One region of the Pseudarthrobacter sp. 1C304 genome, then DNA from elsewhere that is predicted to be linked to it. Evidence: riboswitches for the same ligand, from Rfam matches in the RefSeq annotation. Region 1 holds a riboswitch; each other region holds the start of a gene.

Evidence for each region. A riboswitch is a leader RNA that binds a small molecule or an ion and turns the genes downstream of it on or off. The one in region 1 is predicted to bind cyclic di-AMP.
Region 2: another riboswitch for cyclic di-AMP. It lies ahead of ACTWQD_RS08730 (NlpC/P60 family protein); the one in region 1 lies ahead of ACTWQD_RS03760 (hypothetical protein).
Region 3: another riboswitch for cyclic di-AMP. It lies ahead of ACTWQD_RS13115 (NlpC/P60 family protein); the one in region 1 lies ahead of ACTWQD_RS03760 (hypothetical protein).

Annotation. Positions count from the first base shown of each region.
Region 1 is NZ_JBQQCH010000001.1:790,273-794,515, reverse strand. It holds gene ACTWQD_RS03770 (response regulator transcription factor) at 1-305, shown strand, start outside; gene ACTWQD_RS03765 (ATP-binding protein) at 309-1,934, shown strand; cyclic di-AMP (ydaO/yuaA leader) riboswitch at 2,078-2,238, shown strand; gene ACTWQD_RS03760 (hypothetical protein) at 2,237-3,010, shown strand; gene ACTWQD_RS03755 (VOC family protein) at 3,105-3,482, opposite strand; gene upp (uracil phosphoribosyltransferase) at 3,576-4,211, opposite strand; gene ACTWQD_RS03745 (phosphatase PAP2 family protein) at 4,224-4,243, opposite strand, start outside.
Region 2 is NZ_JBQQCH010000003.1:253,812-258,054, forward strand. It holds gene ACTWQD_RS08720 (serine hydrolase) at 1-94, opposite strand, end outside; gene ACTWQD_RS08725 (dihydrofolate reductase family protein) at 307-894, shown strand; gene ACTWQD_RS08730 (NlpC/P60 family protein) at 952-1,704, opposite strand; cyclic di-AMP (ydaO/yuaA leader) riboswitch at 1,710-1,879, opposite strand; gene ACTWQD_RS08735 (hypothetical protein) at 2,082-2,351, shown strand; gene ACTWQD_RS08740 (DNA alkylation repair protein) at 2,401-3,051, opposite strand; gene ACTWQD_RS08745 (DUF222 domain-containing protein) at 3,371-4,243, shown strand, end outside.
Region 3 is NZ_JBQQCH010000006.1:163,930-168,172, reverse strand. It holds gene ACTWQD_RS13120 (M23 family metallopeptidase) at 1-809, shown strand, start outside; cyclic di-AMP (ydaO/yuaA leader) riboswitch at 946-1,115, shown strand; gene ACTWQD_RS13115 (NlpC/P60 family protein) at 1,426-2,208, shown strand; gene ACTWQD_RS13110 (HNH endonuclease) at 2,427-2,927, shown strand; gene mobA (molybdenum cofactor guanylyltransferase) at 3,007-3,711, shown strand; gene ACTWQD_RS13100 (DUF6457 domain-containing protein) at 3,695-3,982, shown strand; gene ACTWQD_RS13095 (molybdopterin molybdotransferase MoeA) at 3,979-4,243, shown strand, end outside.

The DNA.
Region 1 (4,243 bases):
ACACCGCCGAGCTGGTGGTGGGTGACCTCGTCCTGAACATCGACACACGCGAAGTGCGGCGCGCGGGCGAAGAACTGCACCTCACGGCCACCCAGTTCGAACTGCTGCGCTACCTGATGGAGAACCCGAAGCGGGTGGTCAGCAAGGCCCAGATCCTGGACCGGGTCTGGGACTACGACTTCGGCGGCCAGGCCAACATCGTCGAGTTGTACATCTCCTACCTCCGCAAGAAGGTCGACGCCGTCCACCCGCCGATGATCCACACCGTGCGGGGCGCCGGCTATGTCCTGAAACCGGCGGACTGATCCGTGCCCCACCACCCCGGCGCCGTCCGACCCCCCGGGCCCGACTGGCGCAATCCGTCCACCTGGCACCTGCGCACCCGGCTGGTCCTCGTCGCCATGGCCCTGCTGGTGGCCATCTGCGGTGCGGTAGGGATTGTCAGCTACGCCTCCATGGACTTCTTCCTGACCCGGCAGCTCGACGACCAGCTGCTGCAGGCGGCGGCCCGCGCGCGCGACTCTGGCCGTTCCGGCGGCCGCGCCGACCCCCTCGAGGCACGCATCGGCACGCTCAACGCCAGGATCGATGATGATTCGGTCCGCAGCTCCGGGTTCCTCGCCGAGGACGGAACCCGCGAACCCCTCACCGACGAGGACGACGAAGCGCTCCTGGGCCTCAGCCCGGGGAGCGAACCGCTCAACAGGACGTTGTCCGCCGGCGCCTACCGGCTGGTGGCAGCGAAGGCACCCGACGGCGACGTGATTATCACCGGCCTCCCCCTCGCGGACCGGCAGAACACACTGGCTTCCCTGGTGTGGACCATGGTGATCGTGTCCGCCGGCGGTCTGCTGGTGATCGGCCTGGCCGGAACGGCCCTGATCCGCCGGACCATGAAGCCGCTGGATCAGCTTTCTGAGGTGGCAACCCAGGTCTCGCGCCTGCCGCTGGACGCCGGGGAGGTGGCGCTCGCTGTCCGGGTGCCGGAGTCGGCTGCGCATCCGGGCACGGAGGTGGGCAGCGTGGGCCATGCCCTGAACCTGATGCTGGACAACGTCTCCAATGCCCTGCAGGCGCGGCAGGAGAGCGAAATGAAGGTCCGCCAGTTCGTGGCGGACGCCTCGCATGAGCTGCGCACGCCCCTGACGGCCATCCGCGGCTACACCGAGCTGATGCGGATGACCGAGCGTTTCACCCCCGACGGCCAGAAGTCTCTGGCCCGTGTGCAGAGCCAGTCTGAACGGATGACCACCCTGGTGGAGGACCTGCTCCTGCTCGCCCGGCTGGATGAGGGGCAGCCGCTCAAACTCAGCGATGTGGACCTCACCCAGCTGGCGGTTGAGACGGTCAGTGACGAGAAGGTGATGGCGCCGGACCGCGTCTGGCACCTTGAGCTCCCCGAAGAGCCGGTGGTGGTCCGCGGCGACGCGACGCAGCTTCACCAGGTGCTGGCCAACCTGCTCTCCAATGCGCGCAAGCACACCGGCCCGGGAACCACGGTGGTGACGGGCGTGCAGCGCGCTCCGGACGGCAGCGCCGTGGTCAGGGTGACGGACAATGGCCCCGGGATCGCCCCCGAGTTTGTGGGACGGGTGTTTGCGCGCTTCACCCGGGCGGACGCTTCCCGGAAGAATCCCGTGGCGGTCACGACGCCGGCACCGAGCCGGCAGCCTGTGGCGCACGTGCCGCAGCGCCCGCCGCGGCTGCCCGCAGCCGGCTCGGCCCCGGGACTGCCGGCCGCCCCGGCCCCGGCAGCGCCGGCGCCAGCCCCTGTTGCGTCGGCCCCTGTTGCGTCGGCAGAAGGAACCAGCGGGCTGGGGCTGTCCATCGTGCAGTCAATCGTCGAGGCCCACGGCGGCACGGTCACTGTGACGTCCGTTCCCGGCCGGACCGAGTTCACGGTGCGGTTACCCGCGGCCAAGACGGAATCCTGAGCCGCGCCGGCGTCGCAAGGCGCAACGCCGCAGCCGTGATCCCCGTTACCAAAATGTGACTTGAGCGGCGGGGTCCTGTACCGTTTTTAGGGTGTGGCCATCGCTAGGGCCGCATATCCGGATGTACGCCAAACTCTGCCGCCTCCCGGATTCCGCTGGATAAGGCAGAGGCGGGGGACCCAGAGTTCCCGGGCATTTCTGCATCTTGCACCCTTGGGGTGAAGCCGACACGTGAGATTCCGTGCGGCCGGATGACCTCATCCGAACCCGACAGCTAACTCCGCAGGCGTTGAGAGGCGATCATGACTGACTTCAAGGCACATTCGCGCCCTGACGGCGCTGCACGCAAGACCCACACTGAGCGTTCACGGCACCGCGCCGAACCGGCCGCACCCGTATCAACCCGGACGCGTTCAAAATCGAGGTGGGTCAAGAACTTCGGGGCCACGGGCCGCCGGGCCGCCGTGGTGGCCGCCGCCTGCGCAGTGCTGGTGGGGGTCGGCGCGGCCGGGCAGGCCTCCGAGACGGCCGCCCGCAACGCTACCGCCAGCAGTTCCACCGCCGCGACGGCGGATCCTCTGACGCAGCTCGACTTTGAGCGGGTCCGGGTCGATAACCAGGTCAATCTCCCCGCCGCGGCCCCGGCCGCCGAGGTGACGCCCGCCGAAGCTCCTGCCGCGCCGGCAGCCCCCGCCCCGGCGGCCCCTGCTCCGGCCGCACCCGCTCCTGCAGCGGCCCCGGCACCGGCTCCTGAGCCGGTTGCCGTCAACGACCCCGCCGGCGCGCAGGCCTACGCGGCCAGCCAGCTGGGCGCTTACGGCTGGGCTCCCAGCCAGATGCAGTGCCTGATGAAGCTCTGGACCAAGGAGTCGGACTGGGAGACGACGGCGACGAATCCCACCAGCGGCGCCTACGGCGTGGTGCAGTCCCTGCCCGCTGAGAAGATGGCCAGCGCAGGCGCTGACTACCGGACCAACTACCGGACCCAGATCAACTGGGGCCTGGAGTACGTCAAGGACCGCTACGGTTCGCCGTGCGGCGCACTGAACTTCCACTACGCCAACAACTGGTACTAGACACCGTTGCGGCTGCGCAGGGCCCCGGATCCACTGGATCCGGGGCCCTGCGCGTTTCTGCGGTTTCCCTGGGCTTGCGTCTCCCTTGGGCCGCCTAGCCGTTGGGGCGGTTGGGGATGTACTGCACGCCCCATTTGTTGCCGTCGGGATCGGCGAAGTAGACGAAGTGGCCCCAGTCCTGGACGTCGATGTCGCTGACGTCCACGCCGTTGTCCTTCAGCTGCTGATGCGCGGCCTGAATGTCGCTGACCACGAGCTGCAGCCCTGGAGCGGTGCCGGGCGGGGCGTTGTTCAGGCCCTCACCGATCGCGATGGAACAGCCGGACCCCGGCGGGGTCAGCTGGACGAAGCGGATGCCGTCCGCGGGCCGCTCGTCATAGTCGGCGTTGAAGCCCACCTTGTTGACGTAGAAATCCTTCGCGCGGTCGACGTCGGACACCGGGACAAAGATGAGTTCGAGTTTCCAGTCCATGGGGCACAGGCTAGCCCCGTGGCGAGGGTTACGGTAGGGCTGTTCGCCGTCCCGGCGGCCCGCCGCGGGCGGGCTCCGGGACCATGTGGGTGCTTAGCCGGCCACGCCGTAGAGGCGGTCGCCGGCGTCGCCCAGGCCCGGAACGATGTAGGACTTTTCGTTCAGCTTCTCGTCGATAGAGGCCAGGACAATCGTCACGTTGGCGTCGGCCAGCTCTTCCTCCAGCTTGGCCAGGCCCTCGGGGGCGGCCAGGAGGCAGATGCAGGTGACGTCGGAGGCTCCGCGCTTGAAGAGGAACTTGATGGCCTCGCGCAGGGTGCCGCCGGTGGCCAGCATGGGGTCCAGGACGAAGATCTGCCGGTCCGTAAGGTCCTCGGGGAGGCGCTCGGCGTAGGTGATGATGTCCAGGGTCTCTTCGTCGCGGGCCATGCCCAGGAATCCGACCTCGGCAGTGGGGACCAGCTTGGTCATGCCTTCCAGCATGCCGAGCCCCGCGCGCAGGATGGGGACCACCAGCGGGGTGGGCTTGGTGAACGCGGTGCCCACAGTGGTGCTCACCGGAGTTTCGATGGTGACGGGTTCGGTGCGGACTTCGCGGGTGGCCTCGTACGCCAGGAGCGTGACAAGTTCCTCGGTGAGCTGGCGGAAGACCGGGGACGGGGTGTTCTTGTCCCGCAGAACGGTGAGCTTATGGGCGACCAGCGGGTGGTCCACAACGAAAGTGCGCATGGGTCAAAACTATCACCCGGCGGGCGGCGGCC
Region 2 (4,243 bases), on a different contig from region 1:
CAAGGCGCCGGGCCACCCCCCATAGACCACCGCTGGTGGCGTCACGTGCATGCCGGCTGCTGCTGTAGTGCCGGCCGGGCCCCCAGGACTTCATCCGACCTCATTCCCGGCGCTTCGTCGGGCGCGCGATAACGGCTGCCGCAGACAAGATCGCAGGCATTCTGTTCCTTGAAAAGTACAAAACCGCGGCGCGGCTTCAAATCTATCGCATTCTGCCCCGGGTACCGCCCGAGTGCAAGGGGGAAGGCTTGTCGGTCCCCGCCGTATTCTGAAAGCCCCTGCCGGAAGAACAGCAAAGGAGCTCCGATGCGCAAGGCCATTGTCATGATGCAGGTTTCCCTTGACGGGTTCATCGAGGGACCGGGCCACGACCTGAGCTGGCACCGGGTCGATGACGAGCTGCACAGCCACTTCAACCATGAGCTCCGGAAGATGGGAATGTTCCTGGACGGCCGCGTGACCTACGAACTGATGGCTGATTACTGGCCGACGGCGGACCAGGACCCGGCCAGTACGCCCACGGAAGCTGAATTCGCCGCAATCTGGCGGGACATGCCCAAAATTGTGTACTCCTCGACACTGCCGGCGGCGGGATGGAACACCGAGGTGGTGCGCGACGTCGTCGCCGAGGACATCGCGCTGCTCAAGGCACAGCCCGGTGGGGACATGGCCGTTGGCGGTGCGAACCTCGCGGCAACCTTCCGGCGGCTCGGCCTGATCGACGAATACTGGGTTTACGTTCATCCGGTACTGGTTGGACGCGGCACGCCCCTGTTTGCGGAGGCGGATGCCTCCACGCCGCTCCGGCTGCTGGAGACCCGGACCTTCGGCAACGGCGTGGCGCTGCTGCGGTACGCGGTGGAGGCGGACACAGCACACGCAAAAGACCGGTGATCCGTTGCCCCCAAGGCAACCGATCCACCGGTCTTCTGCGTGCGGATGGCGGTGCTGCTAGCCGGCGCGGACGAACGTCACGGGGCCGGTGGCGGTCAGCCAGGACAGCGGGTGGGTCATGGTGGCGTTGACGCCGTTCATGCCGCCGCTGATGGCCTGGCCGTTGCCGGCGTAGATGGCAACGTGGCCGGACTGGACAATCATGTCGCCGGGCTGCGGGGTGGAGACAACCGTGCCGTACTTCATGAAGGCCATCGGTCCAATGTCACCGACCGGGATGCCGGCGGAGTTCAGGGCCTTCTCCACCACGGCGGTGCAGTCCTGGGTGATGCCGATCTGGCCGTACGCGACAGCCAGCAGGGTGGCGTTGACTCCGCCTGCTGCTGCCGGGGCTGCGGCGGCCGGGGCTGCTGCTGCCGGGGCGGGCGCCGACTGGACCTTGACGGTGGCCTTGGCTGCGGGGGCCGGTGCTGCTGCCGGGGCAGGTGCAGCCGGGGCCTTCGGAGCGGCGACGGGCTTCGGGGCCTCGACCACGGGGGCCGGCGTCGTCTCGACGGCCGGGCGCTCGAAGGTGATCTGGACTGCGGAATCCGCCATGACCGGTGCTACCTGGCCCTGGACGTCCACGGTCGACGCCGGGGAGGCGTCGCGCTCGGCCGGCGCGTCGGCTGCGTTGGCGGCCATGGCGCCGCTGAGCACCATTCCGGAAGCGGCGACGAGGACTGCGGCCTGGCGGCCGATGGTTCCGGCGGTACGGCGTTTGCTGCGAAGTTCGGCGCGTTTGGACGCACGGGTATTGCTAAAAGTCATTGAAAAGAGCCTCTCCCAATGCCTGCGAGGTGAGCTGTCGGATTCGGATGGGAGGCACCCGGCCGCACTCGGGCCCGAACATTGCGGGCCGTGCGGCTTCACCCCAAGACCCCTGGAACAGCGGGCCAAAATGTGGTTTCCCCGTCTCTGCCGGACGTTGCTGCGAGTTATCCCCTGGCCGCGGCAGAGTTAGGCAATCGGCTGGGGAGAGCCCGTCTCGGTAACAACAGGCACTTAACCACGGTAACGGAATGATCACGGAGTGTCACATCGAGGTAACGGCGGGGTGCCGGGCCGGCAGGTGATTGCCCATCGACGGCAAGGGCATCCGGCATAGGATGATGCCATCACCGTTCCCCCGAGGCGGAGGCCCGATCATGAACAATCCCGAGTTCAACCGGCATTGCGTCGCCCTGTGCCAGCTGCGGAGCGAGCCGCAGGAGGACTTCAGCGTCAACACTGAACTCCTGGTCCTGGAAAGTGGTGAAGTCCACGTTTCCACGTGGGACGCAGAGCCGCGCGACGGCGGTTTCGACGCGCACGTGCTCAACGACCGGGTGGATGCGCTCGGCTTTATGGTGGTCACCGATTGGGAATTCTTCGACGGGAAGGCCTACGCGGTGGTGGAGCGCCGGCCCGGGACCTGAGCCGGCCATAGAGCTGAGCCGGCCCGGGCCCGGCTGCGCGGCGCGAGGGTCAGAGATGCAGCTCGGGCCGGCGCCGGGCCATGTCGTCGACCACACGGGCGACCGCCTCCGCGGCGGCAGCGCCGCCGTCGTCCTCCACGTCCCGGCCGGACGTCGACGCCAGCACCAGGCGCGCATGGCGCGCGAACCGGGGCCAGTCCCCGGCACCTGCCCGGAGCGCGCGGAGCGGGGACAGCAGGGCGGCCCGGCGCAGCCAATCGTCGGGATCCCGCGCCCACCGGTCCAGGACGCTGTCGGCGCGCACCCTCCGGACGACGTCGAGCCGCTCCACCAGGGGGCCCACGACGTCGGTGGAGAGCGGGTCCACCAGCGCGGCCGTGCGTGCGCTCCGCACGAAGCCCTCGATCCGCGTCAGGTCCGTGTTGGTCAGGAGGCGGACTCTGGACTGCAGGAGGACGACGGCGGCGAGCCGGCGCTCGAAGACGGGCACCTCCCACAACTCGGAACTGAGCGCAGTGATGTCATCGTGCGTCAGTGCGGGATGGCGGCGGAGGGCATCGCGGACCGTGCCGCGGACCGCCCCGACGGAGGCGCCGTAATACCGGTGGTTGCCGCCGTGCCTCGCTTCGGCGTCCTCGGCGCGCTCCCATGACGACTCGCGCTGGAGCGCAGTGTCTATGAAGTCGCCGGCATCGCTCATTTCTTCATTCTGTCGCATGCCGGCGGACTTCCCGCGGTCGGGAACCTGCCGGCTGCCCACGGGAGCCCTGCCGGAGCCCAGGCGAATCCCAGGCGGGCGGAGCCTGCAGCGTGATGCCTGCGGCGTGAGGCCTGCACACCCGCGGCCTGGAGTCTGCCGGATCCCGGCCGGACCGCGTTGGTGGCGTGATGCCTGTCCGCCCGCGGTCTGGGACCTGCCGGCTTCCCCGCCGGCTCGCTGCCGGGCGGAGCTTGTAGCCTGTCAGTCTGGATGGATTGGCTCGTCGTTAAATGTCGTAGGTCAAAAGTAGCGTTGGATTATGGAGAACAGGCGGGATCCAGAGGCAGTTCAGCCGGCGGGCTGGACGGTCGTGGACGTGCCGCGGGTGGCCGTCGGCCGCCTCGAAGTGCCGGATTCGGGCAGGATGGGGCCGGAAGACGCCCAGCCGGGCCGGGCCGGGCACGAGGGCTCCGCCAGTGACAGTTTCGACCGTGAGAGTGCCGCGTTGATTGCTGAGATCCGGGAAATCGAGGACGAGAAGTCTGCGATGTCTGCCCGTCAGGCACGGCTGTCCGTCGCTTTCGATCTGGTCCAGCGCCGGAAACAGGCCGCCGCCGGGGTCCCCGCGGCGGAACTGGGCGCCGGGGTCGGAGCGCAGATTGCGCTGGCCCGGCGCGAATCCCCGGCCAAAGGCGGCCGGCTCCTGGGCCTCGCGAAAGCCCTCGTCACCGAAATGCCCCGGACCCTGGCGGCGCTGGAGGCCGGGCAGGTCAACGAATGGCGCGCCACCCTGCTCGTGCGCGAAACCGCGGCCCTGTCCGCGGAGGACCGGGCCGCCGTCGATGAAGAGCTCGCCGCCGACACCGGAACGTTCGACGGCGCCGGAGACCGGCAGATCATCGCCGCCGCGCGGGCCGCGGCCTACCGGCGGGACCCGCGCACCGTCACCCAGCGCGCCGCCCACGCCGCGACCGAACGGACCGTGACCCTCCGCCCGGCCCCGGACACCATGTGCTACCTCACCGCCCTGCTCCCCGCCTCCGCCGGCGTCGCCGTGTACGCCGCACTCACCCGGCACGCCGACACCGCCCGCGCCGCCGGAGACCCCCGCACCCGCGGGCAGCTCAAAGCCGACGCCCTCGTCGAACGCACCACCGGCACCCCCGGCGGGATCACCGGCGTCGAGATCCAG
Region 3 (4,243 bases), on a different contig from region 1:
AGACCGTCAGGGGCCGCCGTCGTGCGACCGGTCCCGCTCCGGAGCCGCGCCCGGTCGTCGCCATTATGGCGGACCGTCCACGTGACGCGCACCGTGATGAGCGCAGGGGCCGCCGCAGCCCGTTCCGCCAGGTAACTGACTTCGCCGCCGCGAGCGGCGTCGGGCAGAAGGCCGGCATCGCCCTCGCCGCCACGGGACTGGTCCTCACCGTGACCGTCCCCGCCACGGGACCCGTGATGGCCACGGACGCCGGATCTGCCGGGTCCGTTTCGGCCGCAGTCCAGCCCGACGTCACGGCCGGCGAGGCAAAAATTGACTTCAACCGCACAGCCGTAACCACCCAGGGTGATCCGGACGGAAAGCTCAAGCAGCTCCTGAGCGCGCAGTCCGTGGATTCGATCTCCCGGGCGGCCTCCGCCGGCAGCCTGGGTGCGCCCCTGGCCCAGCTGAAGACTGCATCGCCCTTCGGCTACCGGGTCAGCCCCATCACCGGCGGTTCCGGCGAGTTCCACCGCGGCCAGGACTACTCCGCCCAGTGCGGTACCCCCGTAGTTGCGGCTGCCAGCGGCACCGTGACCTTTACCGGATGGCACCCCTACGGCGGCGGCAACCGTGTAGTGATTGACCACGGCAACGGCCTCGAGACCACCTACAACCACTTGTCTTCCGACGCCGTCAAGGTGGGCCAGCAGGTCTCCCGCGGCGAGGTTGTGGCGATGAGCGGCACCACCGGCGCCTCCACCGGCTGCCACCTCCACTTCGAAGTCATGGTCAACGGCGAAGTCGTTGACCCGACCGGCTGGCTCTAACAAAGCTGATCGGACGCTCTCGCACTTCTGTGACACGCCGTGATCTGAATGTGACATTGAGCCCCAACTGTTGTACGTTTGACCCACGCCAACTTTTCCGAAGTTGGCGCTCTTGAGTGGATTGCCTAGCTCTGCCACCGCTCAAGGTCCGTTCGCATTACATCGTCTGGCAGGGGCGGGGGAACCAATTTTGGTCTTCGCAAGAAGACCTAGGGGTTAAGTCGCAAAGCTTCCCAGGAAGCAGCGCGGCCGGGTGACTCCCATCCGAATCCGACAGCTCACCTCGCAGGCATTGGGAGAGGCTACTTTCGTGTCTTCACGCCACAATGCTGCGCGCCACCGCGCTTGCGCGGCTCTTTCGAGCCCGCTGATGTCCGAAACCCGGAACGCCCTTGCCGGCGCCCGGACCGGATCTCACACCGCCGCCTCTATCTCTGTTGAGTCCGGCCCGCAGGCCATGCACCTGCACGCAGTTCCCGCTTTTGGCGCGTCTTCGCAGTACACCCTTCGCTAAGTAACCCATTTCAGGGGCGATCCGGCGTACCCCCAAGATGCCGGAGCGTCCTCAGCCCGCGCCTGAAAAGCGCGGACCCAGGATCACGAAAGAGAGAACTTAATGACTACTCGTGCAAACGCACGGCACCGCGCCGAGGTCACCAAGACCAACTCGCTTGCTGTCATTGCCAAGGCTGTCGGCGACAACGCCGGTGGCATGGGCCGCCAGGCCGCCGTTATCGCTGCAGCCTCAGGCCTCGTCCTGACCAGCGGTGTCGCAGCCAACGCTGCTGAGGCCAACGTCCAGCGCGAATCCACCTCGGCGTCCACGCTCGAGGTCCAGTCGGCCGCCCCCGCGACCATCTCGGCTGCTTCCACCATTGCCATCTCCTACGAGAAGCCGGCTGTCACCACCACCGCGGCTCCCGTCGTCGAGGCCCCGAAGCCGGTAGTGAAGGTCCAGGAGGCTCCCGCGGCCAACACGACTAACACCGCCAAGACCGCCAGCACCAAGGTCGCCGCCACCGCCACCGCCGCCGCAGCGGGCACCAAGGCTCCGGCCGCCGTCGCCAGCGGCATGGGCGCTACGATCGCCGCCGCTGCCTACGCACAGATCGGCGTTGGCCAGGACTGCACCCGACTCGCCACCAACGCCCTGGCCGCGGCCGGCATCAACTACCACGGCTGGCCGGCAGGTTACCTGTCCCTGGGCCGCACCGTCAGCGCCAGCGAGGCACGCGCAGGCGACCTCGCCTACTACCAGAACGGCGGCTCCGGCCTGGCCCACATCGCTGTCTACGTTGGCAACGGCATGGCCGTGCACGGCGGCTGGAACGGCGGAACCACCTCCCTGCAGAGCGTGAACGTCGGCTCCGGCCCGGTCTTCATCCGCGTCGGCGGCTAAAGAACCCCCAGCAACACCCAAGGACCCCTGCCTTTTGGCAGGGGTCCTTTGCGTTGCCGGGGCATGAACTTCAGCAGACAGTGACCGCAGCCGGAAAAAAATATTCGGCGAAACCGCATCTCCATGTTTACTCTTGTTTTGTCGATCCATAGCCCGACCATGCAGAGGGCAGCCGGCCCTCGTGCCCCTGGCGGGTGCGGCCGTGAAGAGGTATGCGGATGCGCACTCTCGTTCTGAATGCTGGATATGAGCCGCTGGCGGTAGTGACCTTCCGCCGGGCGCTGGTGCTCGTGCTGACCGGAAAGGCCAGTGTCGTGGCGGAAGGCGACGACCCCGTCGTCGGACCGCAGGACGTCCTGGGCCGGCCCTCGGTGATCCTCCTCAACCGCTACATCAGGCCCCGGTACAATACCGTCACTACGGTCAGCCGCCGTGGTGTGCTCCGCCGGGACGGGCACCGCTGCGCGTATTGCGGCAAAGCGGCCCACACCATCGACCACGTCCAGCCCAAGTCCAGGGGAGGGGCGGATTCCTGGGAAAACCTTGTTGCCGCCTGCCTGCGGTGCAACAACGCCAAAGGTGACCACACGCCCGGTGAAATGGGATGGAAGCTTGGTTTCAGTCCCGCGCCACCCAAAGGCACCACTTGGCAGATCAAGGAACTGGAGAAACCGACGCCGGCGTGGGACCCGTTCCTGCTGCCCGAATCTGCCGCCTGAAACGCCCCTCCGCCGGAACCTGCTGCCCGGCAGATCGATCCGCCCGGCTGTTCAAGCCAGCACGGGTTAGGCTGGGCCGGTGGAATTTGATGCCGTCATCCTCTCCGGAGGCCGCTCCTCCCGGCTGGGGGGCGTGCCCAAGCCCGCGCTGATGCACGACGGCGCCACCCTCCTGGAGCGGGCCCTGCAGGCAGCCGGCGGGGCTTCGGCCGTCGCCGTCGTGGGCCCCGACCCGGGAACGCTGCCCGAGGGTGTGCTGGCCTGCCGGGAGGACCCGCCCTTCACCGGCCCGGCCGCAGCGATTGCCGCTGGCCTTTCCGCTTTGGCCCGCCGTGCCCAGGACCGGCACCGCGCCCCTGCCCCGTACACGTTGGTTCTCGCCTGCGACATGCCCCGCGCGGAAACCGCCGTCCGGGCGCTGCTGGAAACCGCCGCCGAGGGTCCGCCGGGCGACGGGCTGATGGCAGTGTCGGCCGACGGCCGCCGGCAGCCGCTGCTGGGCCTATATGGCACGGCCGTGCTACAACAGCAGGTTTTGGACGCCGACCGGCGCGGTGCTCTCGTCGACGCCTCGGTATTCGCCCTTCTTGCTAGGCTGGACGTGCGGGAAGTCGGTGTCCCCGGCGGGTCCACGGATGATGTGGACACCTGGGACGATGCCGCCGCACTCGGGGTTACCGGACCGCCCGGCGTCCACAGTGGAGACATCCACGGACAGGGCTCAGCGTCCGGTGCGTCCGAGCTGAAATCGACCTTGGAGGCAAACAGTGAAAAGCCAGGATGAAACGCTGGAAGACTGGTGCCGCGCCCTGCTGCAGGCCCTGGAGCTGGAAGGCATCGAGGTTGATGTCAACGGGGTCCTGGCCCTGGCGGGAGTGGCAGCGCATTCAATCGTGCGCCCCGCCGCGCCCCTGACCACTTTCATCGCCGGCTTCGCAGCGGGCCTTGCCACCGGCTCGGGCAAGGCCACGGATACTGCCTCCATGCAGGCCGCGATGGACGTGGCCCGCAAACTGGCGAAGGACTACGCGGCCAGCGAAGTCCCCGACGCATGACACCTGTTCCCCCTCACGGCAGTGCAGCTGCCGCGGGGCACGAGCCTGCCGCCGAAGGCCCGGCGGAGGCAAACCCTGCCCTTGCGGACAAATTCCAGGGCCCGGCCCCGCACCCCGCTGCCGTTGAGCCAGCGGGCGCAGGCCCGGGCGCTCCGGACCAGGAACCCACGGCGCACCGGCACCTCGCCCACACCTGGCAGGAAGCCAGGCAGCTCGCCTTCGACTGCGCGGCACCCATCCCGGCCGCACCCGTCGCCCTGC